Regions from separate parts of the Cohnella sp. GCM10012308 genome, predicted to be linked through region 1. Evidence: predicted binding sites of a transcription regulator. Region 1 holds the regulator's gene; each other region holds the start of a gene.
What was found. Region 1 encodes NrdR, which represses ribonucleotide reductase genes. Its sites were predicted from a motif close to AACACNATATATNGTGTT; they were not measured.
Positions count from the first base shown of each region.

Region 2: the regulator NrdR is predicted to act here: its motif matches at 6,215-6,232, upstream of nrdI (class Ib ribonucleoside-diphosphate reductase assembly flavoprotein NrdI).
Region 3: the regulator NrdR is predicted to act here: its motif matches at 6,371-6,388, upstream of ACFOTD_RS32410 (adenosylcobalamin-dependent ribonucleoside-diphosphate reductase).

Region 1 is NZ_JBHRYU010000028.1:95,459-105,351, reverse strand. Features, by position in the region: gene ACFOTD_RS25045 (glucosidase family protein) at 1-307, opposite strand, end outside; gene ACFOTD_RS25040 (S-layer homology domain-containing protein) at 534-1,358, opposite strand; gene ACFOTD_RS25035 (beta strand repeat-containing protein) at 1,417-4,488, opposite strand; partial or broken gene ACFOTD_RS25030 (lamin tail domain-containing protein) at 4,609-4,938, opposite strand; gene ACFOTD_RS25025 (MFS transporter) at 5,190-6,359, opposite strand; tRNA gene ACFOTD_RS25020 (tRNA-Ala) at 6,671-6,746, opposite strand; gene nrdR (transcriptional regulator NrdR) at 6,911-7,372, opposite strand; gene ACFOTD_RS25010 (alpha/beta-type small acid-soluble spore protein) at 7,489-7,710, shown strand; gene ACFOTD_RS25005 (lytic transglycosylase domain-containing protein) at 7,794-8,375, opposite strand; gene coaE (dephospho-CoA kinase) at 8,372-8,980, opposite strand; gene ACFOTD_RS24995 (MntP/YtaF family protein) at 9,246-9,893, opposite strand, start outside.
Region 2 is NZ_JBHRYU010000024.1:109,658-119,550, reverse strand. Features, by position in the region: gene ACFOTD_RS23015 (MalY/PatB family protein) at 1-981, shown strand, start outside; gene ACFOTD_RS23010 (helix-turn-helix domain-containing protein) at 978-1,796, opposite strand; gene ACFOTD_RS23005 (1,4-dihydroxy-6-naphtoate synthase) at 1,947-2,819, opposite strand; gene ACFOTD_RS23000 (futalosine hydrolase) at 2,816-3,511, opposite strand; gene ACFOTD_RS22995 (hypothetical protein) at 3,568-3,900, opposite strand; gene ACFOTD_RS22990 (ThuA domain-containing protein) at 4,220-4,957, opposite strand; gene ACFOTD_RS22985 (helix-turn-helix domain-containing protein) at 5,114-6,013, shown strand; gene nrdI (class Ib ribonucleoside-diphosphate reductase assembly flavoprotein NrdI) at 6,485-6,844, shown strand; gene nrdE (class 1b ribonucleoside-diphosphate reductase subunit alpha) at 6,831-8,915, shown strand; gene nrdF (class 1b ribonucleoside-diphosphate reductase subunit beta) at 8,949-9,893, shown strand, end outside.
Region 3 is NZ_JBHRYU010000051.1:15,817-25,709, reverse strand. Features, by position in the region: gene ACFOTD_RS32420 (AraC family transcriptional regulator) at 1-727, opposite strand, end outside; gene ACFOTD_RS32415 (discoidin domain-containing protein) at 956-3,511, shown strand; gene ACFOTD_RS32410 (adenosylcobalamin-dependent ribonucleoside-diphosphate reductase) at 3,685-6,351, opposite strand; gene ACFOTD_RS32405 (hypothetical protein) at 6,594-6,764, opposite strand; gene ACFOTD_RS32400 (DEAD/DEAH box helicase) at 6,766-8,448, shown strand; gene ACFOTD_RS32395 (YqhG family protein) at 8,452-9,372, shown strand; gene ACFOTD_RS32390 (hypothetical protein) at 9,499-9,893, shown strand, end outside.

The DNA.
Region 1 (9,893 bases):
CTTCCGCTTGCGTGACGGCGACGCCGTAAGCGGGGATGTAGATCGGATAGCCCTTGTTCACGTCGCTCAGAAAAAAGCTGAACGGGTACTGTGGCGCATCGATCTTCACCAGGATCGCCGGGAAGCGGTTCGCCTCCTCCGTTTCTAATGTCACTTCCAGCCGCACCGGATTACCGTCCGTGAAGAAACGATTTCCTTCGGACTTGCCGCTCCCCCGCATGATTGCCGTAACGAGCGTGCCGGCGGTCGCCGTAACGTTCCCCTCGATCGGCCCCGTTTTCCACTCTACCGCGATTTTTGCTTTCATTTATTCCGCCCCCTTATGTCACCATTTCCAATCCGCGTGAAAGCGTTATCATTTATAATTCTACTATAGCCTTCGGCGAGAAAATACGATTGTACAATGCTTACGTTTTCTTTTGGACTTTTTTTACTTGGGGAAGTCGTATGATCCGAGCAGATGACGGATTGCTTAACTCATGAAAAAAAGGCACAGCCCCCTTATGAGAATAAAGGAACTGTACCCTGCTTCTTTAAATTAAACCCGCCGCTTCCAGCAAACGTTTGGCGAACGCCGCCGTTTCCGCCCGCGTGATATTGCTGGCTGGACGGAGCATATCGTCGCTGCCTTCGACGATGTGCAGTTCTACGCAGAGCGCCGCCGCGCCTTTGGCCCAGCCGCCGAACGACGCGCTATCGCGAAATGCGACAAGCCGTGCGGCAATTTGCTCATCTGTCAACGTTTGATTGTTACCGGCGAGCTTCAGCGCCCGCTGCATAATGACCATTGCTTCCTGACGGCTGATTCGCTTGTCCGGGCCCAATTTAGTATCGCCGTACCCCTGGATCAAACCATATTCCTGGGCAATAGCCACCTCCGTGTAATACCAATCGCTCTCGTTTACATCGGCATAGGCAATCCTATGGTGCGCTTCATGCAATCCAAGCGTGCGGACGATAATCGAGATAAACGCTGCTCGCGTAATTTCCTGATTCGGAGCAAAATGACTTTCGTCAATCCCGTTAATAACGAGACGTGCGCTCATTTCGTTTACGGTGTCCTTGGACCAGTGATTTTGGACGTCCGCGAACGATTTTTGATTGTAAATAACCGAATAAACGCTGTTGGTCAGGCTGTTGATCACTGCATAGAATTTACCGTCCTTCTGGACTATCTTTGTTGGCACATGGACGAATGTGCCGTCCGGCATCGCCACGACGCCGGTCGTAATACGGCTCGGATCCGTACCGTCAGGAATGGCAATCGTACGCTCCACGTATTCGTTGAACCGGCTGACCTCGACCTGCTTGCCATCGTAGCTGGCTACCAGCTTGAACGAGACGGCCGGTGCGATCATTTCGACATTGCCGTTCTGTTGCTTCTGCAGGACGATCGCCGGATCGTCAGGGGACAGATTAGAAATCCTTGAGCGCAGCATTACTATCGAACATGGCGAACACCGTGTCGATGTCGATTAGTCTCGCAGGAATGGTGTACGATGCATTGTTCGTTTGCACCTGGAGCACCGCTTCGTGCGCAGCCATGTTTTTAGCCATCAGTCCGTTCAGCATGCTGAATGCTTGGTCCTCATCCTTAGTAAACGGAATGATGATGATCGCATGGTTGCCTTCCGTCTCAAGCTTTGCATTCATCGCTTGATCGTCGAGCTTAATGGTGCTTCTCTTGCGGCCGTCCGGCAATGTTTCTGTTTTGACCGTTGCCATTTGCTTCTGCACGACACCGTTAACGATCAATTGGGCGGAATTCGAGTCAACCGGAGTCGTCGGGTTCGGATTCGGACTCGCTTGTAAAACAAAGGAGACCGCCGCATTGCAGTCGGCATATAATTCGCCGTCGTATGCGTTCCAGACCAGTTTGGCCGTGCCGGACCAGCCTAGCTGAGGCGTATAAACCAGTTGGTCGATATGCGCGATATCGATTTCTTGACTCACGGCAGCCGCGACGTTATTGAACATAAGCGTGCCGTGATCCGGCAGCGAGACAATTTTGATTTTTTGCAGTGTACTGCCATCCTCGTTGCTGTATCCGAAGAAGGACGCTGATAAGGAAACGGCCTGGTTATCCATTCCGGAATGCTTATAATCGGCGAGTTGCGGCACCGATTTGTACGCGATCGTATCGGTATAGCTCGAGCTGACATTACCCAGGGAATCCTTGAGCTGCATATAAACGGTTTTTGTGCCTTTGCCGCTTGTTAGCGTCCATGCTTGGCTGGCTGCTATGGCCTGCCATTCCGTCCAATCGGTATTGTCGTTGGAGAAACGGGCTTGAATGCCGCCTGCGCCGCCGCCGTCCGATCCGGTGACCGTAAGGGTTACGGTCTTGTTCGCGGTCGAATCGGCATTGCCGTTGATGACGAGCGTACCGATCGGCGCCGTCTTATCCAGATTGAATTGAATCGTCGTGCTGTTGCCGGCCGCATCTGCCACTATCAGCGTGTGCGAACCTTCCCCGTCCACGATTCCGCCGCTTGAGAAGCCGGCGCCGTCCAACGTAGCCGTGCCTTCGTTGAAGGCGATCGTCAGGTCGCTTGAATACTCTCCGGCATCGGCAGCGCCTGTAATGACCGGAGCGGTCTTGTCGATCGTGAAGCTTACCGTCGTCGTATTTCCGGCCGCATCTGTCACGATCAGCGTATGCGAGTCTTCCGCGCTCACCGTGCTGCCGCTCGTGAATGGGGAGCCGTCCAGCGTCGCCGAGCCTTCGTCGAAGGTAATCGTTTTGTTGACATTATACTGGCCGCTGTCCGCTACACCCATAACTACCGGCGCCGTCTTGTCGATCGAGAAGGTTACTGTCGTCGTATTCCCCGCCGTGTCCGTCACGATCAGCGTATGCGGACCTTCCGCGCTCACCGTGCTGCCGCTCGTAAAGGGGGAGCCGTCCAGCGCCGCCGTGCCTTCGTTGAAGGTGATCGTTTGGCTGATGTTGTAGAGCAAACCTTCCGTCACGCCCGTCACGATGGGCGCCGTCTTGTCGATCGTGAAGTGGATCGTCGATGTATTCCCCGCCCCATCCGTTACGACCAGCGTATGCGGACCTTCCGCGCTCACCGTGCTGCCGCTCGTAAAGGGGGAGCCGTCCAGCGTCGCCGTGCCTTCGTTGAAGGTAATCGTTTTGTTGACATTATACTGGCCGCTGTCCGCTACACCCATAACTACCGGCGCCGTCTTGTCGATCGTGAAGTTTACCGTCGTCGTATTCCCCGCCGTGTCCGTCACGATCAGCGTATGCGGACCTTCCGCGCTCACCGTGCTGCCGCTCGTAAAGGGGGAGCCGTCCAGCGTCGCCGTGCCTTTGTTGAAGGTGATCGTTTGGTCGACGTTATATAGGCCGCTGTCCGATACACCTGTCACCACCGGCCCCGTTTTGTCGATCGTGAAGTTGACCGTCGTCGTATTCCCCGCCGTGTCCGTAACGATCAACGTATACGAGCCTTCCGCGCTCACCATGCTGCCGCTCGTGAATGCGGAGCCATTTAACGTCGCCGTGCCTTCATTAAATGTTATTGTTTTGCTTGTATTGTACAATCCGGTGTCCGTCACGCCCAGCACTAACGGCGCAGTCTTGTCGATTATGAACGTCACTGTTCTCGTATTCCCTGCCGCATCCGTCGCGACCAGCGTATACGAACCTTCCGTGCTTACCGTGCTGCCGCTCGTAAATGCGGAACCGTTCAGCGTCGCCGTACCGTCGCTTAACGTAAGGGTACGGTCATTATTATAGCTGGAGCCGTTCGCCGCTCCAGTTACCGTAGGCGCCGTTTTATCGATCGTAAAGTGCACCGTCGTCATATTATCCGCCGCGTCCGTCACGATCAGCGTATAGAAGCCTTCCGCGCTCACCGTACTGCCGCTCGTAAATGCGGAGCCATTCAACGTCGCCGTACCTTCATTAAACGAAATCGTTTTGTTCGTATTGTACAAGCCGGCTTCCGTTACGCCCGTGACCACCGGAGGCGTGGTATCCGCTGGCGGGACATTCACAACCTGCGTGACTGCAAAAGTTACAGGCGTCATATTGTCGGCCGTTACCGTAACCGTAGCCGTATAAGTCCCTGCGACGAGCCCGTCGTTCGCTTTTACCGCAAAGGTCGTCGATGGCGTCACGCTGTTTAGCGTGGTCAACAACGGCTGCGTAACCGTAAAGCTGCTGGCGTTCGTTCCGCTCAACGCCGTCGTCAAGCTCGTCAAGTCCCCGGTTCCCGTACGCGTCACCGTTACCGTCTTGGTCTCCTGCGTTTCCGGCGCATAGCCCGCGTTCAGCTCAGTCGGCGTTACATCCGATAAAGAGGAGATCGTGTACATCGGCGGAACATAGGGTAATTGCGAAGTCGAAGAATTACGAGGAATAGGGGTCCTAGCCACAAAGTCCGTTGAATTGTTATTGGTATCCAGACTAGAAGCGTAGCTCGAGAACACGCCGTTGTTCCCGTCTTTGCGGACAAGTCCCAGAATGTTGGACACAGAAGGGGCTGCCGCAGCGCCCTCCCAATTAGCCGCGGTACCCCAGCCGACAAAATCTACAACATCAGGATTGTTGAGAACATTACTGGATGTCACACTATTAGAATTAGTTACCAATATTACTCTTCCGCCAGCTGTCGAGCTAGAACTCATATCAAATGATACAATCGCATCAGGAGCAGGAAGAGCAGTCCCACTAGTAGAGAATCCATATGCTTTGATTAAAAAATAACTATGAGCAGGAATTGTCCCGGTTAGCGTACCCATTGATGAAAAAACAGTCCCTGTAGCGGATGCATATCGAATCGTCCATCCGTTCATGTTAATCGGACTTGCGGTTGGATTATACAATTCAATGAAATCGTTATTATATACATTTGGGGAACCCCCGAACAACTGGCTAATCACCACGTTGCCGTTATCCGTCGCTGCATTTGCCTTTCTAGTCATGCCAACGGGCACGAACAACGTCACCAGCATAACCGCTGCCATGAACAAGGCATAAATCTTCTTGTTGATTTGAATCAATCTCGACATAATCGGGCTTTCCCTCCGCATCGTTATCCTCTTGCCTATTTATCGCATCCTATCACATTCCGCTAAACTTTATCTAAACATTAACGTAGAACGTCCCCTCACATTTGTTCGTCTGCTTAAGTCATCTCAACAAAAAAACGCAGTCCATTGGGACTGCGCAGCACTTATTGCGATTGCGTAATCGAGCGGCGTTCAATCCGCCGGAACAAGACCGCGAACACGACAATGCATCCGATGGCGAGCACCGCATTGTACATGAATACGTCGCGCATTCCCCAAATCTCACTAGCCTCTCCGCCCGCGTAGCTCCCGATCAAGCGGGCGACGCCCAGGCACAGCAGGGCGTTTAACGTCTGTCCGCTCGCTTTGAGTTCGTCCGGCACTTCCCGGTTGATGACGGTGGCCATCGTGACGGACAATACGATAAAGATTAAGCCGTGCAGTACCTGAACCGGAATCGTCCAATAAGGATCGTGGATGGCGGAGAACAAATACCATCGCAGAGCAGCCGCAATGCCTGCCCCGAACAAGATGTAGTGGGTGCGTACACGCTGAAATATCTTCCCTGCCAGCAGCAGGAAAGGAATCTCGCTCAACGACGATATAACCATCGACCAGCCGAGCCAAGCGTTGCTGCCGCCCAATTCCTGAAAATATAAGGGGAAAAACGTATAATAGTATCCCAGCGTGATATGAAGAACGAAATTGACCGCCAAATAAAAGACGAGCTTGCGATTGCGAAACAAGATCCAGATCCTGATTCGCCTTCCTTGCCTCTGATGGCCTGCGACAGACGGAAAGCGGAGGACGAACATGAAAGACACAACCATGACCATTGCATAGACCGCAAACATCAGGTCTACCCGCTTCTCGGCAATCAAGCCGAACGCGATCGACATGAGCGCGAATCCGAGCGTACCCGCAAGCCGAATTCGGCTGAACCCTCCCGCCCATCGATGCCGATCTAATTCTTCAAGCGTGATCGCGTCGCTGAGGGCGAATATCGAGGCCTGGAAGAAGGTAAAGATGCTGATCATGCCGAGCAAGTAGCCGAATCCGTCGGATAACGGATACAGCAGCATGGCGCCTCCGCTCCCGGCAATCAGCAGCAACAATATGGTGTTTTTGGTTTTGGCCCGGTCGCTTAGAGCGCCCCATACCGGCTGCGCGAAGATGGCGACGAGCGGGCCGATGCCGAGCAGGATGCCGATCTGGGAGGCGTCGAATCCCGCATCGCGGAAGTAAAGCGGGATAAAAGTGCCGTATACGGCGTTGCCCATATAAATAAAAAAGTAGAACAAATAGAAATAGGAGAGCCGAACCGTCGTTGTCATAAGCAGCTTCCTTTGCAGCAGATTACGCAAGCTGCTACTAGCATAATCCCTGCCAACCGCAAGATCAATTCTGAATCTCGCATCCTGGAGCTTGTTGCACTGGCATTTGATGAAGCCAAGGGGGATAACGATATCCTGATTTAACTTGCTGACGAAGCAAATTCGCCGATGTAGAGCGCTGCGGTAGATATCGATGCCGTGCTCGTCCGCCTCCGGCTCCCTGCGCGCGGAACGCCCCCCGGGGTCCGCCCCCTCCGAGGCCCCACCAAATGCAAAAAACACGCCTCATCGGCGTGTCTGAAGTTTGCATTTGGTGGAGCCAAGGGGGATCGAACCCCTGACCTCATCGCTGCCAGCGATGCGCTCTCCCAGCTGAGCTATGGCCCCAAATGACGTGTCGTTCGTTGGCGACAAGAATGATCTTATCACAAGACTGAAAGGCCTGTCAACAATAATTTGAACGAACTTTCTTCATGCACATAAAGCTTAAAAGCTCTGCCCCTGTAAGGCGCAGAGCTTGTCCGCCTGTAAACGAAAAAACATGCAACACATCAAACCCCATGCTTGTTAATGAGCACGTTCAATTCCTTAAGGAACATGTTAATGTCCTTGAACTGCCGGTATACGGAAGCGAAGCGCACGTAGGCGACTTCGTCGACCGGGTACAGCTGCTCCATGACGCTCTCGCCGATCATGTTGCTGTCGATCTCCGCCTGGGCGGTGTTGCGCAGCTCGCGCTCGACGTTGGAGACGAGGATCTCGAGCTGTCCGACGGATACGGGACGCTTCTCGCATGCGCGCAGCAAGCCGCGCAGCAGCTTCTCGCGGCTGAACTCTTCGCGGCTGCCGTCTTTCTTGATGACGATCAGCGGCGTCTCTTCGACCATTTCGAACGTCGTGAAGCGGCGATTGCACGATTCGCATTCGCGACGGCGGCGAATCGACTTGTTGTCGTTGGCCGGACGGGAGTCCAGCACCTTCGTTCCGTTGTAGTCGCAATAAGGACATTTCATATGGATGCGGCTCTCCTTCGACGAGAGAAACTTTTTTTAAATTTCCAAGCCTTCCCTTACATGATTCCTGGGATAAGGCACATAATACGTTTACCAACCGCGAGGAGGTGAACAACATGAGCCAAGGAAACAACAGCAACAGCAACAACCTAGTGGTACCTCAATCTCACGGTGCGCTTGACCAACTGAAGTATGAAGTTGCTCAAGAACTCGGCATCGCAATCCCGCAAGACGGTTACTACGGGAACATGGTTACTCGCGACACCGGTTCGATTGGTGGCAGCATCACTAAGCGTCTGGTACAAATCGCCGAGCAACAACTCGCTGGCCGTTTCTAAGTTCACGCTCTTCACCTAGGTAATTCAATAACAAGGAGTCCTGAAGCTTCGCGCTTCAGGGCTTCTTTTCCATTTTAACGCGATTAAGACCAATTGTCATACAGTTCGTCATATTTCTTGCGGTAAAAAAGCACCTTTTGTACATACCGCCGGGTTTCTCCGTATGGAATATCGGAGATCGTCTCTTCGCGGCCGTCCCATTTTCCGTCGCGGAGCCACTGCTTCACCTTGCCTGGCCCAGCATTGTATGCCGCCAGCGACTTGACCGCATCGCCGTCGAATTGCCGCAGCAGCTCCTTGAGGTACCAGGACCCGAGGCGAATGCCCGCGTCTGCTCGCTCTCCCGCGAGCTTGGCCGTGATGCTGCCGAAGTCGTCTTGCTTGAGGATCCATTCGGCGGTATCCGGCATGATCTGCATGATGCCGATCGCGCCTTTCGGAGAGACGGCATTCGGCTCGAAATTGGATTCTACCCGTATGACGGCCGCAATCAGGCGAGGATCCACGGCATAGCGGTCCGCGTTCGATTGAATTTCTTTTTGGTACTGAATGGGGTACACCATTTGGCCGAGCCATTCCGATCGGATAAACAGCAGCGCGACGATAATGAGGAACAGCAGCAAAAACCAGCGTTTTCGCTTCGGCCTCGTCCTTTTTTTGCTCATAACGAAACCGTTCCTGACTGAAGCGACCGCCAGAAGCGATCCAGCTGCGCTTCAGTGTCGTCGATCGTACCGCTATTGTTTATCACGTAATCGGCAAGCTGCCGTTTTTTTTCGATGTCCATTTGCGCGCCAAGTCGCTTGTCCGCTTCTTCAGGCGACAGCCCGTCGCGCTGGATCAGGCGAATCCGCTGAATTTCCCGAGGAACGTAAGCCACCATGACGCCTTCGTATAAATGCTGCAGCCCCGACTCGTACAGCAGCGGAATGTCCGCCACGACTAATCGGTCCGGCCGCTCCGCCTCAAGCGCGTCGATCCGCTCGCGCATCAACTCGCGAATGGCCGGATGCGTGATCGCCTCCAGCGCCTTGCGCTCCTCCGCATTCGCGAACACGATCGAACCCAACATCCGCCGGTCAAGCGTACCGTCCTCGCGGATGACCTCTGCGCCGAATCGCTCTGCGATCCGCGCGAGGGAAGCTTGTCCTGGTTCGACAATTTCCCGGGCAATTCGATCGGCGTCGACGAGCGCAGCCCCTCGGGCCACCAACATTCGCGCGACTGTACTCTTGCCGGTAGCAATGCCGCCGGTCAATCCGATGTTCATCCTGCCAACCTCCTTGCAGCGGCAAAGTATGCCGTCGTTCGCTCCAAATGAAAGGGTTGCCGTCCTTTGTACGATTATACCGTTCGCTCAGCTCCGGCACTCCCTGCCATGCCATTATCCCCTCGGCTCAGATAAAGCTACGAGCTGCCCATGCTGCGCATCTGACTGCCGAATGAAGCTCCTGTGCAAACCGGCTGCCAAATGAGCCTGCTGAGTCAATGGGATAATGGCATGAGTCGTAAAAATCGAGCCTATACCGCGGACCTCAAGAAGCCTGCATCAGCTTGAATATGCCCATTACGATTAAAATAATGCCCGGCAACACGGTCAGCCTCTGCACCCAGCGCATTCCCGACGCCAGAAATCCGACGCGCATGCCCGCCCAAAGAAACATGCCGCTCGCCGCCGCGATCAAGATCGCAGTCGGCACAGCGGGAAATCCGACGAGCGCAGCGCCGATGCCCGCTCCGAACGCGTCCAGCGACAAGGCAATGCCGAGTAGCAGCGCCTCGCCGGAAGTAATAATGCCTGACCTGTCGACGTCGGCAACCGACGGCGTTCGCAGTATTTGTATAATAAGACCGAACACGCGAAGCTCAAGCGTCAGCATCGGCACGACGCTAACGGCGTCAGCTGCATGCGCCGCCTCTGCGCCCGACCTCGGTGCGTGGGATTCGCCAACCTGGGCGTTCAGCGCTGCTGCGTCGCTCTGTCCCCCGTCCGCTAACTCGCCGTTCTCCTCAGTCCTTGATTCTTTATCCGCCTTGCGATTACGCGCGAACTGGATTAAGGCCCAAGTGCCGATTCCTATAAGAATCACCGCGCCCACGGCTTTGGATCCGTACGGCGACAGCCACCCGGCGATTAGCGATCCTACGATCATGGAGACGAGGATAACCACGCCCGAGCATGC
Region 2 (9,893 bases), on a different contig from region 1:
CAGCCGCCGGTATACGGGCCTTTCGGCGATGCTGTGACCGGCCAAGGCCGGGAGCTCGTGCTGAATCCGCTGAAGATCGAGCAGGGAAGGTACGCGATGGATTTTGAAGACCTTGAAGCCAAGTTTCGGCTTACGGGCGCGAAGCTGCTGCTGCTTTGCAGCCCGCATAATCCGGCCGGACGCGTATGGGAGGAGGCCGAGCTGAACAGGCTCGCGGAGCTCTGCCGCCAATACGGCGTAGCGGTGGCTTCCGACGAGATTCACTCGGATCTGATCCTGACCGGCTCTCATATCCCGATTGCGTCGCTGCCGGGCATGTCCGAGCGTACCGTTACCTTTATCGCGCCCAGCAAGACGTTTAACCTGGCAGGACTGCATACGTCGTTCGCCGTGGCGACCGACGAAACGTTAAGAAAAGCGCTCGATCAGGCGCTCGGATACCGGAGTCCGAATCCTTTGTCGGTTGCGGCGGCGGAAGCGGCTTACCGAGAAGGGGAGGAATGGCTGGAGGCATGCCTTGCGTACTTGCGTGAAAATGTTTCGTTTGCGTCCGGCTATCTGACCGAGCGGCTGCCGGAAGCAGTCGTATATGTTCCGGAAGCGACCTATTTGCTGTGGGTCGACCTGCGTGCGTACGGCTTAAGCTCGACCGAGCTCGGACGGCTCCTGGTACAGGAAGCGCGCGTGGCCGTTAGCGGGGGCGGCGCGTTCGTGAGCGAAGGGGAAGGACGCGTCCGCATCAATCTGGCCACCCGGCGCGAGCTTTTGGAAGAAGGGCTGAGCCGGATCGCCCGGGCGCTCGGCAGCTTGCAGTCCGTCGACGAAGCCAAGACTGATACAGCTGAAGCAGGCCAAGCTGAAGCAGATGAAGCGGAAGTAGGTAAAACGGAAGTAGGTAAAACGGAAGTAGGTAAAACGGAAGTAGGTAAAACGGATGCAGGTCAAGCTGATACAGGTCAAGCGGAAGCAGGCGAAGGCTAGAGCTCTTCGCCGTTCCAGCTGGCCCTGCGGATTTCCGACGGCGTGCGTCCCGTCAGCTGCTTCAGCGTCCGCGAGAAATGATGGGGCGTCTTGAACCCGCATTGCCGAGCGATCTCGGCGGCAGGCAGCCCCGTATGCTCGAGCAGCTCCACAGCCCGCTCGGTCCGGTACCGCCACACATAATGGATCGGCGTTTCTTGCTCGTATTTGTTGAAAAGACGCACCAGATGCTCGGGCGTGACGCCGGCCTCCCAGGCCAAGTCTCCCAGCTTGATCTCGCCGCCATAGTGCGATCTGATCCAGGCCAAAGCCCGCTCCACGGCCGGCGACGCATTCGAAGCGTCGCCTCCGTCGGAAGCCGAGCCGTCCGGACCGGGCTGAAGCCGGAGTACTGCGGCGCCTAGGCTGCGCATGATCGCGCCGTCGCTCGGCAGCTCGTTCTGAACGGTCAGGATGAGTTCGACCAGCTTGTTCATCTCCGGCGATACGGGCCACACGCCCGGAGGCTCTCCGGCATCGTCGCCGGGGAGCGACTGCTTGTCGATCTGAACGGCGACCCAATTGTGCCGCGTAACGTCGCTGCCCGTTATATCGAAGGACTCCACGTGTCCTGGTTTTAACAAAATAGCTTGTCCCGCTTTGACCTGCTGCGGCGCCCCGTCGATCGTGACGCGCATCTCGCCAGCATCCAGCAACAATAGCTCAAAATCGCGCTGCCTGCGCGGCCCGAACCTGCCCCCCGATGCGTAAGTGGCCGACCCGGCAACCGCCGATTTGACCGCCTCGAAGGGAACTTGCGACCTGCTTGATGCCACTCGCATAACCTCCAATGGCTGCGGCATGCAGCCTTCTTCGCTGTTTAGTACATACACGCCAGACGGCCGTATGAATCGCCGTCGCGCACAAAAAAACGGCCGCGCCGTCCGATCGGGACGAGCGCGGCCGTTTTGGCGCGGGCAAGCTTGCTATGCCTGGCGGGCGTTCAGGCCGCTCCGCAGTCTCAGCGAAGCGACGCGCGCCTCGGGCACGAGTCCTTCCGCGGCGGCGCGGCCGAGGAGCGCGTCGACGGCGGCGAAGCCGTCCGCGCCCAGGTCGCGGGTGAAGCCGTTCACGTACAGGTCGATATGCGACTTGGCGACCTCGGGCGACAGCTCCTGCGCGTGCGACATGACATATTCGCGCGAGGCTTCCGGATTCGCCCAGGCATAGTCGACGGAAGCGCGAATCGAGCCCGCTACCGCGTCAAGGTCGAGCGAGCGCTTCGCGACGATGGCGCCTAGCGGAATCGGCAGGCCCGTATCCTGTTCCCACCAGCTGCCCAGATCCTGCAGCATGGAGAGGCCGTATTGCTTGTAGGTGAAGCGGGCTTCGTGGATGACGAGGCCGGCGTCGATCTCGCCGCGCTGCACGGCAGGCATGATCTGATGAAAAGGCATGACGATGATCCGGCCGACGCCGCCCGGGACGTTCTGCGATGCCCACAGACGGAACAACAGGTAGGCGGTCGAACGTTCGCTCGGCACGGCTACCGTCTTGCCCGACAGCCGTGCGGGGTCGGACTGTCCGTCAGCAGGCGTGCCTGCGGTGAGCACGAGCGGCCCGCACCCGCGGCCGAGCGCGCCGCCGCACGGCAGAAGGGCGTAGTCCGGGTGCGTCCAAGGCAGGGCCGCATAAGAGATCTTCATGACTTCGGGGCCGTCCGTGCCCTCGGAAAGACCGTTGGTAATATCGATATCGGCATACGTCACGTCGAGGCGAGGCGCGCCCGGTATCAGACCGGCCGACCACGCGTGGAATACGAACGTATCGTTAGGGCAAGGGGAATACGCGATTTTCATGCGAGCTTAACCTCCTTCATAATGGCAAACGCGGCGGACAGCGCCGCAAGCGCGTCTCCGATCCGCCAAGCGTCGCGATCCCGCGGGCCGACCGCGTTGGAGATCGCGCGCAATTCGATAAACGGCTTGCCCGCATACGATGCGGCTACCGCCACGCCGTAGCCTTCCATGCCCTCGGCCACGGCGCCGGGCACGCGGGCTTCGCGCGCGGCGGCCGTAGCAGCCGTGCCCGTTGCCGTCGACGCGGTCACGATCGGACCGCTGGCGGCGACCAGCCCGGCCTTGGTCATCGCCTGCAGCAGCGTTTCGGCGAGCGAGGCGTCCGCCGGAAGGCCTGACGTGCCGAAGCCGAGCTCGTCCACGCTGGCATAGCCTTCCGCCGTCTCGACGCCCAGATCGGCGGCGACCGAGGCGGTACCGATCGCGAGCGTCCCCACGGGAGCCCGCCCAGGGTAACCGCCCGCGATGCCCGCGCTGACGACGAGCGTCCAGCTCTCGCCGCCCGCGAGCGCGGCGGCCGTGCGGGCGGCCGCGCTCGGGGGTCCGACGCCGCACAGCCGCACCTCGAAGCGGGCGTCGCCGTCCAATCCGCGGAGCGCCGCGTCCCGTTCCGCTTCCACGGCGGTCATCACAAGGACGCGGGCTTCGGAGGGAGAGCCCGTTTTCCCCGGATTTCCCGTCAATTCCGTCATTCATTTCATCTCCATTTCGTCCCATATCGTGCATGTCCCGTCACGGAGGCATCGTTCTATTCTACCGCAGTTGCCCGCGGCAGTGAAGGGACGCCAGAGACAAGCCTGCCGATGAAAAATAAGACAGCAAGAAAAGAAGCATAAAAAGAAGCATGAAAAGAAGCAAGAAAAGAAGCGAGAAAAGAAGCAAGAAAAAACAGCAGAAATAAACAGCTGTAAGAAACAGCTGTAAGAAACACCATCAGGGATAGATCGCCCTTATGGTCCTTTTCAGTTTGGCGGATATCCGAAACCGGCGTCGCTCGGAAAGCCATCGATAGCTCGTCCGCCAGCCGTTCCAAGGAGACCCCGTCGCCGCCGGCGTCTTTTTTTAGCAGCAATGCCTGCAAATATACATCTTTTTATGCCGCGCTCGCCTCGATTCAACAGGATAGATGCAAAAGCGCAGTTATTTTAAGCCAACAGCCGAATTTCCGGCTTACGCTTTGAATTTACCTGCACATCTGCAGGTATTTCATCAGGTGGCGCGAGTCAGTAGAGAATACCTGTACATATGCAGTTATTCGGCCCGCCGCACACCGCCGTACATCCATAATGCGCCGTTACGATGAAATTGTGCGTTCCTTTCCGCAAATTTCCGCCCCAGTATAAATTAAAAAAGACAGCCCGGCCGGCGCGAACCGGCGGGGCTGTCTATGACCGTATGGATCAGGACTTCGGCTTGATCTCTTCGAGCGGCTTATGGTTGCCGTACTTCGGGTATTCGCGGGTCGAAGGCGCGGCCCACTTGGCGGCATTGCTGAGCACGCGGCGAATCTGCTCGTTGTAGTACGTCGGATACGTCTCGTGACCGGGGCGGAAATAAAAGATCTTGCCCTGTCCGCGGTGGAACGTGCAGCCGCTGCGGAACACTTCGCCGCCCTCGAACCAGCTCACCATAACCAGCTCGTCCGGTGCCGGGATGTCGAAGTGCTCGCCGTACATTTCCTCGGCTTCCATATCGATGTACTCCCCGATGCCCTCCGCGATCGGGTGATTCGGCGCCACGACCCAGATGCGTTCCTTCTCGTCGGCTTCGCGCCATTTGAGATCGCAGGACGTGCCCATCAGCTTCTTGAAGATCTTGGAGAAATGCCCCGAGTGCAGCACGATGAGTCCCATGCCGCGCAGCACGCGGCCGTGCACGCGCTCGACGATCTCGTCCTTGACGTCGCCGTGCGCCATATGTCCCCACCAGAACAGGACGTCGGTCTCGCTGAGCACTTGCTCCGACAGGCCGTGCTCCTCGTCGTCGTCGAGCGTTGCGTAACGAACTTCGAACTCGTCCGTGCCGAGGCCTTGCCCGATCGCCGCGTGAATGCCCTCAGGGTATACCTCGCGTACCTTTTCGTTCGTTTTTTCGTGGCGGTTTTCGTTCCATACCGTGACTCTAAGACGCTGTGCCATTTAGATGTATCCTCCCGATCGTCATTTTGTTGTATATGCTTTCTTGTTATCAGTATAGACAATCGAGGCTTGCCGGAATATGTCTGATCTTAATTCATTTATATTCAAAAGTGTTATACTGCTTGATGAAGCTACTAAAGAGGTGAACGATCCAAGATGCCGAATGCCGTCGACACGCATGCGGAAGCCGTGAATGAAAAAGTCGTGTATCAGAATCCGCTGCTGTTCCTTAAAGTATGGGAGCTTCAGGGTCCCGGTCAGGCCCGAAAGACGGCGGACGCCTGGAATTGGCACTATCATAAAGAAGTGGAGTTCCTGGCGATCATCGAAGGCGGTCTCGAGGTCCAGACGATGACGTCCCTGACGCTGCTCGGTCCCGGAGACGTGATGGTGATCGGCTCGTCGAGGCCGCACAGGACGTGGGTCGCGGAAGGCGCGCCCGTTCGCTATATTGTTTTCCAGGTGGATCTCGTCCGGCATTTCGACCAGAGCATTCTGCCGTACCTTCACCATTTCTCGGAGCTGACCGGTCCCCTCGAGGACCTGAATTACATATTCGAGGCCAATACCGCTGCAAGAAACGAGGCCCATGCGCGGATTGCCGAGATCTACGAGGAGACGTACAGGGGAGGAGCGGGCTACGAGATCGCGGTCAGCGCGGCGATTAAGCGCCTGCTGCTGCTCCTGCTCAGAGGCGACGATCGCGGCGTGCTGCGGGGGACGGAGGAGGCGGGCATCGTCCGGATGCGGCCGGTGCTGGACTATGTCGAGAGCCGACTCGGAGAGAAGATCGCGGTGGACGACGTGCGCCGCCTGCTGGGGATGAGCTACCACCACTTCATCAAGACGTTCAAGCGGACGATGGGCATCCCGTTCGTCGACTATGTCAATTTCAACCGGATCAAAAAGGCGGAGCGCCTGCTGCTCACGACCGACCTTAGCATCATGGAGGTGAGCTTCGAGGTGGGCATCTGGAATATGGCGCAATTCTACAAATTATTTAAGCGGCACAACCAGCATTCGCCCAAGGAGTTCAGGCAGCGCATGCGCAATTGACCGTTTAAAATCCGAAAACAATCCCTTGACAAATCGGACGAGAAGTCACCCTATATGTAGTAGGAGCGGGCCGACGGCAACAAATGTCTGCCCGCCGTTTTTTTACGGATCGACCGCAATCGACCGCAGCCCTTGCGGGGCGCGGGTTTTGCGAATTCCTGCATGCGCCTTATAAATTTTAGGCCGCTCCATGGATTGACAGGCACAATATATTGATATAAATTTATAAATGTCCTCAACATATCGGTTTAAACTCCGCGGTCGTTGGTTAATAAACGGTAGCGGAATATGACGGTAAGTTGACCCGGCAAGCCAGTGCCGGCGGTGCAAACAACAGGATATAAGGCGGGTTTTCGAAGGCTGCATTGCAGTACGAGCGAAAGCTTTTTCGTGATGCCCGCACAGCGTATTTCTGCGCGCCGTTTCTTCTATTTTGTTACATATTTTGAATTTTTCAGGAGGGTTTTCGCCATGCTGATCGCATACGCATCGAAGACGGGAAACGTACGGAGGTTCGTGGGCAAGCTGGATCTGCCGGCCGTGCCGATCGACGAGACCGAGACGTTGGACGAGCCGTTCGTCCTCGTCACCTATACGACCGGATTCGGGCAAGTGCCGGACAACGTGGTTTCCTTCCTGGAACGCAATGCAGGCAAGATGATTGGCGTATCGGCCAGCGGCAACCGCAATTGGGGGAACGGATTCGCGAAGAGCGCGGACACGATCGCCGAGCGGTACGGGGTACCGGTGCTTTATAAGTTCGAGCTGTCGGGAACGCAGCGCGACGTCGATAATTTTAAACGGGAGGTGAGCGCAGTTGCGGCATATTGAATTGAACAACCTGCTGATGCAGCGCGACGCTGACGGTTTCTTTCAATTGGATAAGGACCTTGAGGCCGTCGATGCGTTTATGGAAGAAGTGAAGCAGCGCAGCCTGTCGTTCACGGGGCATCTGTCTAAGGTTCATTATATGATCGAAAACGACTATTACGAGGACGTATTCGCGAAATACAAGGAGCACGAAGTCGAAGAGGTGTACCGGATTGCGCACGGCTACGACTTCAAATTTCCTTCTTATATGGCGGCATCCAAGTTTTACACCGACTACGCGGTGAAGAGCAACGACCGCAGCATCTATCTGGAGCATTACCCGGACCGCGTCGCGATCGTCGCGCTGCACCTGGGACGCGGCGACGTTAATGCAGCCCATCTGCTGGCGCAGGCCATGATGGAACAGCGCGTGCAGCCGGCGACGCCGACCTTCCTGAACGCGGGCAAGAGCCGCCGCGGCGAGATGGTGTCCTGCTTCCTGCTGGAGATGGACGATGCGCTTAATTCGATCAACCACGTGCTGGGCACCTGCATGCAGCTGTCCAAGATCGGCGGCGGCGTCGCCGTCAACCTGTCCAAGCTGCGCGGGCGCGGCGAGAGCATCAAGGGCGTCGAAGGCGCGGCCAAGGGCATCATGCCGGTGCTCAAGCTGATGGAGGACGCGTTCTCCTATGCCGACCAGATGGGTCAACGCAAGGGCTCCGGCGCCGGCTACTACAATATTTTTGGCTGGGACGTTATGGAGTTCCTCGACAGCAAGAAGATCAACGCGGACGAAAAGACGCGCCTCAAGACGCTGTCGATCGGCCTGATCGTTCCTTCGAAGTTCTACAAGCTGGCCGAGGAAAACAAGCCGCTGCACGTATTCGCGCCGTATACGGTGTTCAAGGCGTACGGCAAGCATCTCGACGACATGGATATCGACGAGATGTACGACACGCTGCTGGCCGACGACCGGGTGAAGAAAAAGGCGATCATGACCGCGCGCGACATGCTCGTCAAAATCGCGACGACGCAGCTTGAATCCGGCTACCCATACATCATGAACCGCTCCAACGCGAACAAGGACCACGCGCTCAAGGACATCGGCGCCATCAAGATGTCGAACCTGTGCACGGAGATCTTCCAGCTGCAGGAAACGAGCGAGATCGGCGACTACGGCCAGTCCGACGTTATCCGCCGCGACATCAGCTGCAACCTGGCATCGCTGAACATCGCGAACGTCATGGAGCACAAGAAGATCAAGGAATCGGTGCATGAGGGCGTTATGGCTCTGACCGCCGTGAGCGATATGACGACCGTCGCCAACGCGCCGGGTGTCGCCAAAGCGAACCGCGAGCTGCACTCCATCGGTCTCGGCGCGATGAACCTGCACGGCTATCTCGCGAAGAACAAGATCGCTTACGAGAGCGACGAGGCAAAGGATTTCGCCCGCACGTTTTTCATGAGCATCAATTTCCACTCGATCGAGAAGAGCATGGATATCGCCAGAAAATCGGGCATTACGTTCGACGGCTTCGAGAAATCCGAGTATGCGAAGGGCGCGTACTTCGATCGTTATACAGAGACCGACTACACGCCGCGCACGGACAAGGTCAAGGAACTGTTCGCCGGCATCGCGATTCCGACGCAGCAGGATTGGGCGCAGTTGAAGGCTGACGTTATGAAGCACGGCCTGTACCATGCGTACCGGCTGGCGATCGCGCCGACGCAGAGCATCTCGTACGTGCAAAACGCCACCTCCAGCGTCATGCCGATCGTCGAACAGATCGAGACGCGGACCTATGCGAATTCGACGACGTATTATCCGATGCCGTTCATGCGTCAGGACAACTTCTTCTATTACAAATCGGCTTATCAGATGGATCAGTTCAAGGTGCTCGATCTGATCGCGGAGATTCAGGCCCACGTGGACCAAGGCATCTCCACCGTGCTGCACGTCAACAGCAACGTGACGACGCGCGAGCTGGCCCGCTACTACATTTACGCAGACAAGCTGGGACTGAAGTCCCTGTACTATACGCGGACGAACCGTCTGTCCGTCGAAGAATGCATCGCCTGCGCCGTCTAAGACGGACAGGCGAATCTGAAGGAGATTAGAGCTATGGCAACGCACAAGGCGGTCAACTGGAACCGCCCCGACGACGATTTCTCCGCGATGTTCTGGAATCAGAACATCATGCAATTCTGGACGGACGAGGAGATCCCGCTGTCCGACGACAAGATGTCGTGGATGGAACTGAACGACGACGAGCGCGATCTGTACATGAAGGTGCTGGGCGGCCTCACGCTGCTCGATACCGTGCAGGGCGGCGTCGGCATGCCGAAGATTTTGGAGCATGTCGAAGGCCTGCAGCGCAAAGCCGTGCTCGGCTTCATGGCGATGATGGAGCAGATTCACGCCAAGTCCTACTCCAGTATCTTCACGACGCTGGCGACGACGGAAGAGATCGACCAGGTATTCGCTTGGGTCGAGCGCAATCCGCATCTGCAGACCAAGGCGGAGACGATCGCCCAGTACTACAACAACATCAACACGCCGAAGGATCTGTACCTCGCGATGGGCGCTTCGGTGCTGCTCGAGAGCTACCTGTTCTATAGCGGCTTCTTCTACCCGCTTTACCTGGCCGGACAAGGCAAGATGACGAGCAGCGGCGAGATCATCGACCTGATCCTGCGCGACGAGAGCATCCACGGCGTCTATGTCGGACTGCTGGCGCAGGAGATCTACGCGAAGCTGGACGAAGACGAACAGACAGCCGCGTACGAGACGCTCAAGGGGCTGCTCCGCTACCTGCACGACAACGAGGAGCGGTACACCGAGAGTCTGTACAACGCGATCGGCCTGACCGACGAGGTGAAGGCATTCCTCCGTTACAACGCCAACAAGGCGATGATGAACTTGGGCCTCGAGCCGTTGTTCGAAGACGAGGATATCAATCCGATCGTCCAGAACGGCATCAGTACGCGTACCAAGCAGCACGATTTCTTCTCTAAAAAGGGCAATGGCTACGTTCGCACGACGAACGTTCAGCAGCTCCGCGACGAG
Region 3 (9,893 bases), on a different contig from region 1:
CGATTTTCACATCAAGGTCCGCCAGCAGCTTGGAGGCCTCCCTGATCTGGATCTCATGCTTGTAATCAATCAACGTTCTGCCTACGGCCGATTTAAATTTCGTGGTCAGCGAGGTGACGCTCATCCCGTGTAGCCGACTAATCTGCTCCAACGAGAACGACTCATTATAATGCCGCTCGATATATCGCTTTACCGAATCGATGACCGCGCTGTCGGAATCATTCAGTATCGTTTCCTTCCGCCAATCCCGCCGCGTATAGAATCGACCAAGATGAACGAAGCATTCCAGCATCCGCATTTTGATCAACAGTTTAAATCCGGCCTCCCGGGCTTGGTACTCGCGAATCATAAATTCCATGTGCGCCGTAATCAATGGCATGGCACGTCGCGGGACGATCAAGTGGGCAGGCAACTTTTCGCCTTTGCGGAGGAATGGGATATGCCCGTTAACGATAGCCGCATCAGAATCATGGTTCATCCCGAATTCGTACTGCATCACGCGCGGATCGAAAAGCAAAGTATAAATGACCGTTTCTGCGCTTTCTGACCCGATGTAGCCATGGTTAATATTTGGCTCGATGATGAACATATCGCCGGCTGCGATTTCGTAATTCATCCCCCCAAAATCATGAAATGCTTTTCCTTTTTGTACCAGAATAAGCTCAACGATATCGTGCGAATGGGGCGGAATCACCTCTCCCCTGCGTAACGCCCCTTTCTTGATCAAAAACGGAAATGACTCCTCTTGAACACACTCCATAGCCCGAAATATCGCCATGCCGGTCACCTCTTTGGTGATTTGTCAAAATCGTATCAAAAAAGTTGAACGGATCGCCCAAGAAAATAGATGTAGCTTATTTTATCATTGAATGGTAACGCTTACAAAGGAGGTGCGCGATAACTCGGTCTTTAAATAAGGGATTACAGTAATCAACCATCGCACAGGAGGTTCTCTATGAGAAAAGTAAACCTTGTTTCAATCTTGGCCGCATTCCTGACGGCGCTCATGGCATTCCCCGCTTCCGGCTTCGCAGTCGCAACCGGCTCGGCATCGGGCGGCTTCGACGTTTTCGATCCTACGGGTACCGGCGGGTTCCGTTACGGACCTTCGATTATCATCAATGCCGACGATAGCATCGATATGTGGACCTGCTCGCCGGGCTCGGGGGTGAACGGCCGCGAGTGGGATTACATCCGTTACAAACGATCTACGAACGGAGGTCTTTCCTGGGGGACCGAAACGATCGCGATCCAGCCGACAATCGGCGGCGAGGATTGGAATTCCAACTGCGATCCCGGCGTCGTCAAGTTCGGCGGCTATTATTATTTGGGCTACGGATCTACCCTGGATTCAAGGGGCATCAACAACGAAGTTTATGTGGCGCGCTCGACATCGCCGGGCGGTCCCTATGAGAAGTGGAACGGTTCGGGTTGGGGCGGCAATCCGACTTCATTTATTAAATTTACGGATGCGCCATTCAATACGTACGGAGCCGGAGAACCTAGCTTCGTCGTAAAAGACTCGACGCTGTACATCTATTACACGTGGGACGGACGCGACGCGCTCGGCAGACCGACCCACCAGACAAGAGTCCGGACAGCGCCGATCGCCGATCCCGATTGGCCGGGCCATACGACTTACCAAGGGGTCGCGCTGGAAAAGGATTTGGACGGAGACGATTCCACCGATCATAAATACGTCGATTCGCTGGGTAAATTCATCGCGGTCGGCTCGGCCAAAAGGTTTTCCAACGAAGGGTACGTCAAGCTTTACGAATCGACCGACGGCATCACGTACAAGCCCGCAACGATGAACCAAAGCGATCGCAAGCCCGCGCTCCATAACGCAGGCGTAAGCGGAGATCCGTCAGGGCACTTCGATACGTCGAAAACGAACTTTATCGGCTATGCCTACGGCACGACCTGGGCTTTCTGGTATACGGCATTCCAGCCCTTCACGTTGTCGAATACGAATCTGCCCGCGGTTCCGGTCGTCCGGGCGGTTCGCGCGGGCAACGGCCAAGTCATGCTTCATTTCCGTACGACGGGCGTAAGCGGGGAAACCTACAAAATTAAATACGGCACATCTAGCGGAAGTTATACGTCGACGATAACCGGCATTACGAGCAGTCCTTATACGATAACTGGGCTTGCGAACGGTACGCCTTATTACTTCGCGATCGCGGCGAGCGGCGCAAGCGGCGATAGCGCCGATTCGCTGCAGACTTCGGCGCTTCCGCTCAGCTACTCCGCCGCGCCGCGCGCCTCAGCGACAGCCTCCTCGTCGCTTGCCGGCTGGGACGTATCCAACGCCATCGACACCAATATTAATTCGACATGGGCAAGCAACGGTTATACGACCAGCGCTCATACCGAATGGATGTACGTCGATACCGGCGGCAACCGGTCGATCAAGCGTATAACTGCAACGCCAAGACAAGGCGACTATAACGGTTATCCGGGCTTCAAAATCCAAGTCAGTCTCGATGCCTCAACCTGGACGGACGCGGATCTGGAGAAGCCGGTAAGGATCGAATCGCCGCATTTACAGTTCGATTACAACTTGAAAACTCCAATTTACGGGCGTTACGTAAGACTGGTGGCGGATAACTTGGCATCGGACGGCAGCACGCCCGACAACTATCATTTCATGCTGGGCGACATACAGATTGATCAAGTGTCGTTAAGCGCGAGCGGCTCATCCAATCTATCCGGCTGGGAGCCCTACCGGGCGATCGATGGGAATTCGGTCAGCCCATGGTCCAGCGCCGGTCATGGCAGTCCGGTTGCGACGGAATGGCTGGCCTTAGATACCGGGGATTCGAACATCATCACCGGCGCCAAATTAACGCCGCGCGCGAACTACAACTTCCCTGTCGACTTCAAATTCCAAACCAGTACGAACGGTACGACCTGGACGGACGTTCCGGGCGCTTCCTATACGTCATACCCCAACCCTGGCAGCGACACGAAGACATTTACGTTTAATAGTCCCGTCGCCGCGAGACATCTACGGCTATATGCCACGAAGCTGAGCGCCGACCCGTACGGCAATTATTACGCGCAGGTCGGCGAGTTCGTCGTCGATTACGAGCCGAAACGGATCGTTACGGCTTCCTCCAGTTTAACGGGGTGGGACGCCGCCAAGCTCGGAGACAGCCAAAATAATACTTTCTGGTCCGGCGCCAACCACGCCAGCGCGAATTCGGCAGAATGGGTGCAATTGGATATGGGCAGTGTGCAGAATTGGAGCGGATTAAAGGTGCAACCGCGACCCGGCCTCTGCTTCCCGGTCGATTTCTCCATTCAATATAGTACGAACGGAACGGCTTGGAGTACCGTACCCGGAGCTACGTACTGGCATTATTATCTTACTTCCCCGACGGAGATGCAGCATTTTCCGTTCCAAAGCATCGTATCGGCCAGATACTTCCGCATTAATGCCACGAAGCTTGCCACAGACGGCAGTGCGTATTACTTCCAGTTAGGCGAGGTTTACGCTTATAAGTAAGGTTTTGGAGTTTTATTCTAGAACGTATAGTGCGGCTTCTATTCGGATTTTTCCGGAAGGGGCCGTTCTTTCATTCTGAAAAAAAGAAGAACGGCCTGAACCATTATGGATTCAGACCGCTGACAATCATTTTAATATATATACCTTAAATGACTCTTTCTAATAAAGTAGACCTAATTACACTTGCTGTACCCGCAATTCGTACACGTCTTGCATCCCTCGACGTTGATCAGCGAAGCCGAGCCGCAGGACGGGCACAAGTCAGTCGAAGTGTGACCCGTCTTGCCATACCCGTAGGCAGGCGGCGCCGGGATGGCGGTCGCGGCGATCGCGCCCGCTGCGTTGCCGCCTCCGCCGGCGTCAATTATCTCCGACGCGGCTGCTTCCTCTGCGAGCATACCCGCGTGCAGCTCGAGCGCCTTGGCGACGGCGTCCGCGATCGATTCGACGCGGTTTGGCCCGAAGCCGACCGCGCCGGAGCCGCCGATGCCCTTGAGGTGCTTGACGAGCAGCTGCACCTTGTCGCCGTGGTCGCCGTACCGGAGGAACAGCGAGCAGACGCGGCCGAGCGCCTCGGCCATCGCGAACACGTCGGAGCCGGCCTTGCCCACGTTCAGGAAGATCTCGCCCGGCGTACCGTCGAGGTCGTTGACCGTGATATACGCCATGCCGAACGGCGTATTGAACTTGTACGTCGCGCCGCGCAGTATTTTCGGACGGCTCTTGTAGGCTTTGTCGGCCGGAGCCGATACGACCGGCACGGCCTGCGCTGCAGGCGCCGCCTGAGCAGCTGCCTCCGGCAATACGGCTTGCAAGGCTGCCACCGCTTCGGCGATCGGAGCGGCCTCGTCCTTGTTTTCCTCCTGCTTTTCTTCCTTCTTCTCGTCCTTCGTCGTACTCAGCACTTGCACGTCGCGGCTGCCGTCGCGGTAGATGGTGACGCCTTTGCAGCCCAGCTCGAATGCCAGCTCATACAGCTCTGCCGTCTCTTCGACCGTGAAGTCGGCAGGACAGTTCGCCGTCTTGGAGATCGAGCTGTCCACCCACCGCTGGATGGCGGCCTGCGCCCGGATATGGTCCTTCGCGGACAGGTCCATCGCGGTCACGAACCATGCCGGCAACTGCTCGCCCGGATGCGCGTCCTGCCACTCCTGCGCGATCGGCACGAGCTGCTTGTCGTAGCCGAGCCGGCTTTGCCGGTAGAACTCGAACGCGAAGTACGGCTCGATGCCCGTCGAAGTCCCGACCATCGTGCCCGTCGAGCCCGTCGGCGCCTGCGTCAGCACGGTGACGTTGCGAATGCCGCGCTCGCGCACCGCCGCCCCGACTTCGGGATATGTCTCGGTCATGTTTTTCATGAAGCCGCTTTGCAGGAACGGCTCCGCATCGAATGCCGGGAACGATCCTTTCTCCGATGCGATCTCCGTGGAAGCCAAATAAGCCTCCTTCGCCATGAAGCCGTACAGCTTGTCAAGGAATATCAAGCTCTCCGGGCTGCCATACCGGATCTCGAGCCGGATCATCAGCTCTGCTAGCCCCATCGTGCCGAGGCCGACGCGCCGCTCAAGCTTCTGGTTCGCCTCATTTTCCGCGAAATGGTACGGCGTCTTATCGATGACGTTGTCCAGGAAGCGCGTCGAATAACGGACGACCCGGCCCAGCTCATCCCAGGCGACGTCGTGCTTCGCTTCATCATAGAAGCGTGAGAGATTGACCGCCGACAGGTTGCAGACGCCCCAGGCCGGAAGTCCTTGTTCACCGCACGGATTCGTACAAATTATAGGATTAAAGTACCAGCTATTCGACATTTGATTGTAATATTCCATAAACACGACGCCCGGCTCGGCCGACTTCCAGGCGGACTCGATGATCGTGCGCCACACCTCGCGCGCGCGGACGGTGCGATAAGAAATGACCTGCTTGCCGAGCGACTTCCACTTGTCAAGGTCCCCGTCCCACAGCGCGTCGTATTCGGCATCGGACGTATCGGGAAACACGAGCTCCCAATCCAGATCCTCTTTGACCGCCTTCATGAAGCCGTTGCTCACGCATACCGACAGATTGGCATTCGTAACCTGCCCCATCGTCTGCTTGACCGTAATGAAGTCGACGACGTCCGGATGCCAGTCGTTCATCATCAGCATGAGCGCGCCGCGCCGGCTGCCGCCCTGTTCGATGAGTCCGGTCGTATAGCTGAACAAACCGCCCCAGGATACGGCGCCGCTCGACGAGCCGTTAACCCCGCGCACGATCGACCGGCGCGGGCGCAGCGACGACAGATTGATGCCCACGCCGCCGCCGCGCGACATGATCTCGGTCATCTCGGTCAGCGTCTCCATAATGCCGCCTCGGCTATCCTTGGGCGACGGGATCACGTAACAGTTGAACAGCGTCAGCTCGTCGCTGGCGCCGGCTCCCGCGGCGATCCGGCCGCCCGGCACGAGCTTCCAGTCGTCGAGCAGCCAGCGGAAGCGGTCGCGCCATATCTCCTGCCGCTCGGGCGCTTCGACCGACGCCATCGCGCCCGCCAGCCGGTCCCACATTTCCTCCGGCGACTGTTCGATCGTCAGGGTCAGCTTCTCCGGAGACGTCTCGACCAGATCGCCTCCGCGCGTCCGCACCGTCACCCTTTTGCCGTCACGCGCAATGACTTCTCCGACCTCCTTGGCCGGGAACTTCGGATCGTCCTTCGTCAGCGCCAGCACCGTGTCGCCAACCTTGACCGCATTCGTATCCGCGTTTTTCCATGCGTATCGATCGAGGAAAATTTTCTCGCTCAGACCTTCGAGACGACGGCCTGCGGCCTTGTCCGCCCCGCCATTGTTCAATTGGACGCTCACTTCGCCACTCTCCTCATAGGACACAATATATTGCGACGTTACCCCATTATACGCTACAAAATATAGATATTCGAGTGACCTTCCCGTGAATTGCGACAATTGTCCCACAAAATTCGGACGGCCGGCACAAGCTGCCGAACCCGCCCGAATTATGACGCAAGTTAGGTTATGAAATTGTCGCGCTTGCTCATACTAAAAGAATAGACCCCAGAGGAGGAGTAGCATCTGCGCCCCCCATTTTATCATCCGCACGGCTCCGAGGCCGAAGTAAAAACGACCGTCAGCATCGCTCCTTCGTTCGCGTCGACCGACGGCGCATCCCATACTGCCGCGCAGCAAAATGCCATACCGGCCGGCGGACGCCCCGTAAATGCCCCCGCTTCGCCCGACGAAGCCGCGCGCAACGCGCGCAAGCTGCATCCGCTCGTCGATCTGCACGTCGACCGCGCCGCCTTCGAGGAGCTCGAGCGCAGAGCCGACCGGGGCGGACCGTGGGACGACTGGTCGCTGTACAAGATGTCCTGGGAGGCCGAGGAAGCGCAGCTTGTGACGGACTTCCACGAGCTGCAGTGCATGCGGGTGCTGCCCGGCCTGACGCCCCTTCCGCATCAGGAGGACACGGCGCGGCGCGTCCTTCACGAGATGCGGGGCAGAGCGATTCTCGCGGACGAGGTCGGTCTCGGCAAGACGATCGAAGCCGGGCTCATTCTGAAGGAATACATGGTTCGGGGGCTTGTAAAACGGACGCTCATTCTCGTGCCCGCCTCCCTCGTGCTGCAGTGGGTTCGCGAGCTGAACGCCAAGTTCGGCATTCCGGCCATCGCCCAGAAAAAGGCGTACCACTGGAACAACGATGTCGTCGTCGCTTCGATCGACACGGCCAAGCGCGACCCGCACCGCGAGCTGCTGCTCGATACCGAATACGACATGCTCGTCATCGACGAGGCGCACAAGCTCAAGAACAAGAAGACCGGCAACTACCAATTCGTCAGCGATATTCGCAAAAAGTATTGTCTGCTGCTGACGGCGACGCCGGTGCAGAACGATATGAACGAGCTCTACAATCTCATCACACTGCTCAAGCCGGGACAGCTCGGCGGCGAAGGAGACTTCTCCGCGAACTACGTGGCCGGCAAGCGCATCGCCAAAAACGAAGACAAGCTTCAGGAAGCGCTCGGCCAGGTCATGATCCGCAACCGCCGCACCGACGGCGGGGTCGAGTTCACGAAGCGCTTCGTCGCCAACGTCCCGCTCCGGCTGTCGCCCGAGGAGCAGGCGCTCTACGAGGCCGTCACTCGCTACGTCCGCGAGAATGCGACCGTCGAAGGCGTCGACATGTCCAGCATGCTCTCGCTCGTTACGCTGCAGCGCGAGGTTTGCTCAAGCCGGGACGCGGTGTTCCTGACGCTCATCAACCTTTTCAAAAAAACGCCGGAAGATTCGCCGCGCCGCCCGAAAATCTGGGAGCTCGTCGAGTTCATCCGTCAGGTCAAGGCGAATACGAAAGCCGAAGCGACCATAAAGCTGATCAACGAGATCGGCGACAAGGTCATCGTATTCACCGAATACCGCCAGACGCAGGAATACCTCCTCCGCTTTTTCCAGGAGCACGGACTGAACGCCGTGCCTTACCGCGGCGGGATGAACCGGGGCAAAAAGGACTGGATGATGGACCTGTTCCGCAGGCGCGCGCAGGTGATGGTGGCGACCGAGGCGGGCGGCGAAGGGATCAATTTGCAGTTCTGCCACCATATCATCAACTTCGACCTGCCGTGGAATCCGATGCGCGTCGAGCAGCGGATCGGCCGGGTGCACCGCCTCGGGCAGACCGAGGACGTGAAGATCTACAACCTCTGCACCTACGGGACGATCGAGGAGCATATCGTGCACCTGCTGCACGAGAAGATCAATATGTTCGAGACGGTCATCGGCGAACTCGACGAGATCGTGGAGCGCATGGAGCGTGAGGAATCGCTCGAGAAACGCCTCGCCAAAATGATGCTGGACGCCAAAGACGAAGGCGAGCTGCGCAACCGCATCGACGGCCTTGGCGAATCGCTGCTCCGTACCAAGGCGCAGGTAGAGAAGGAGGTCTAGCGCATGAACGCCAAGCAGGTGGAAAAGTTCGTCATGTCCTATCTCGAGGCGACGGGGTGCGACATTATCGAAAAAGCGAAAGGGAGCGTTACCGTCAGGCTGTCGCCGGAGGCGGACAAACGGCTGACGAACCGTCCCTACTACTGGGGCTTCGTAGAACGTACGGGGACCCCGCCCGAGACGCTGACGTTTTCCTGGCATTTCGGACAAGACGACGAGACCGGGGACGCCGATTCCGGCCCGGACGACGGCGAGCCGCAGGCTTCGGCTCCAGCTGCCGCGCTATCCCCTCTTGGCTTTGGCGTCGCGCCCGTCCGCGTGCTGCGCGAGGACTTGTACTTCGGATCGGGACGGCTGGCGCAGATCTTCGGCGCGGTTCGGGACGGGGGGCGCTGCGTCGCCATGTTCGAGGAGCCGCCGAGGGGACGGGCCGACCGGCTCGGCTCCAATCCGTACACGGCATGGCTCGGCGTCAATTTCAAGGTGGACTATGAATGCGACATGAAGCGCGAGGAAATGTACGGCTGGGGTATCTCGCTGGCCACCGGCTATATCGACGAGCGGTTTCTGGAAGGGCTGCGCGGACGGAAGTTGACGCCGAGGCTGCCGTCCAACGTGCACCTGCTGCCGAACGGGCTATCGCTCAAAAAGGCGATGACCCAGCTGGAGCAGGCGCTCGAGCGCAAGCTTAAGTCCGGCGATTTCGTCTGGGCGGCAGAAGCCGAGGACCGCAGACAGGACGAGCTGCGCCGGATCCGATCCTATTACGATCCGATGATCGGGCGGGCGGTGACCGACGAGGAAAAGGAGACGCTGTCGCAGCGCCTCGCCCAGCGGGAGTCCGAGATCGACTGGCAATACCGGCCGAGAGTGACGTTATCCGTCATGAACTGCGGACTGTTTCACTTGCCTGGCATTCATTAGCCCCGATGCGACAAAAATAGAAGCCCTTCCCGCTGCGCGGTCGGACAGCATCCGGCACCATCGGCGGCGCGGCTCCGTTACAATGAACGGACAAGCCCGAACATTCCAACGACCAAAGGTGATACGATGCGAAAAGCCAATCGGTCCGCCGCCGGCAGACCGCTGCTGCTCGTCCTTCTGCTGACCGTCTTGAGCGTCTTTGCTTCTTCCAGGTCGGCCGCGGCGCCCGTGCCCGCGGATACGACCGATCCGGCCCGATGCGCCGCAGCCATCGTCGCGCAGCTGTCCGGCCAGCCTGGCTTTGCAGCCTGGAAAACCGGCTCGTCCCGCATCGAGGCGCTCGGTCCCGGCACGCATGGCTGGCTCGCGACCGTTGTCGGTCCGAATGGTTCGCCGCTCGGTTACGTCGTCGTGTATGCAGCCGAAGACGGGACCTGCCGACTTGGCGAATACGGCCTTGGCCCCAAGCCGCTGTTCGATACGACGACGCTGCGCATGGCTCTGGCTACGGGCGGCTACAT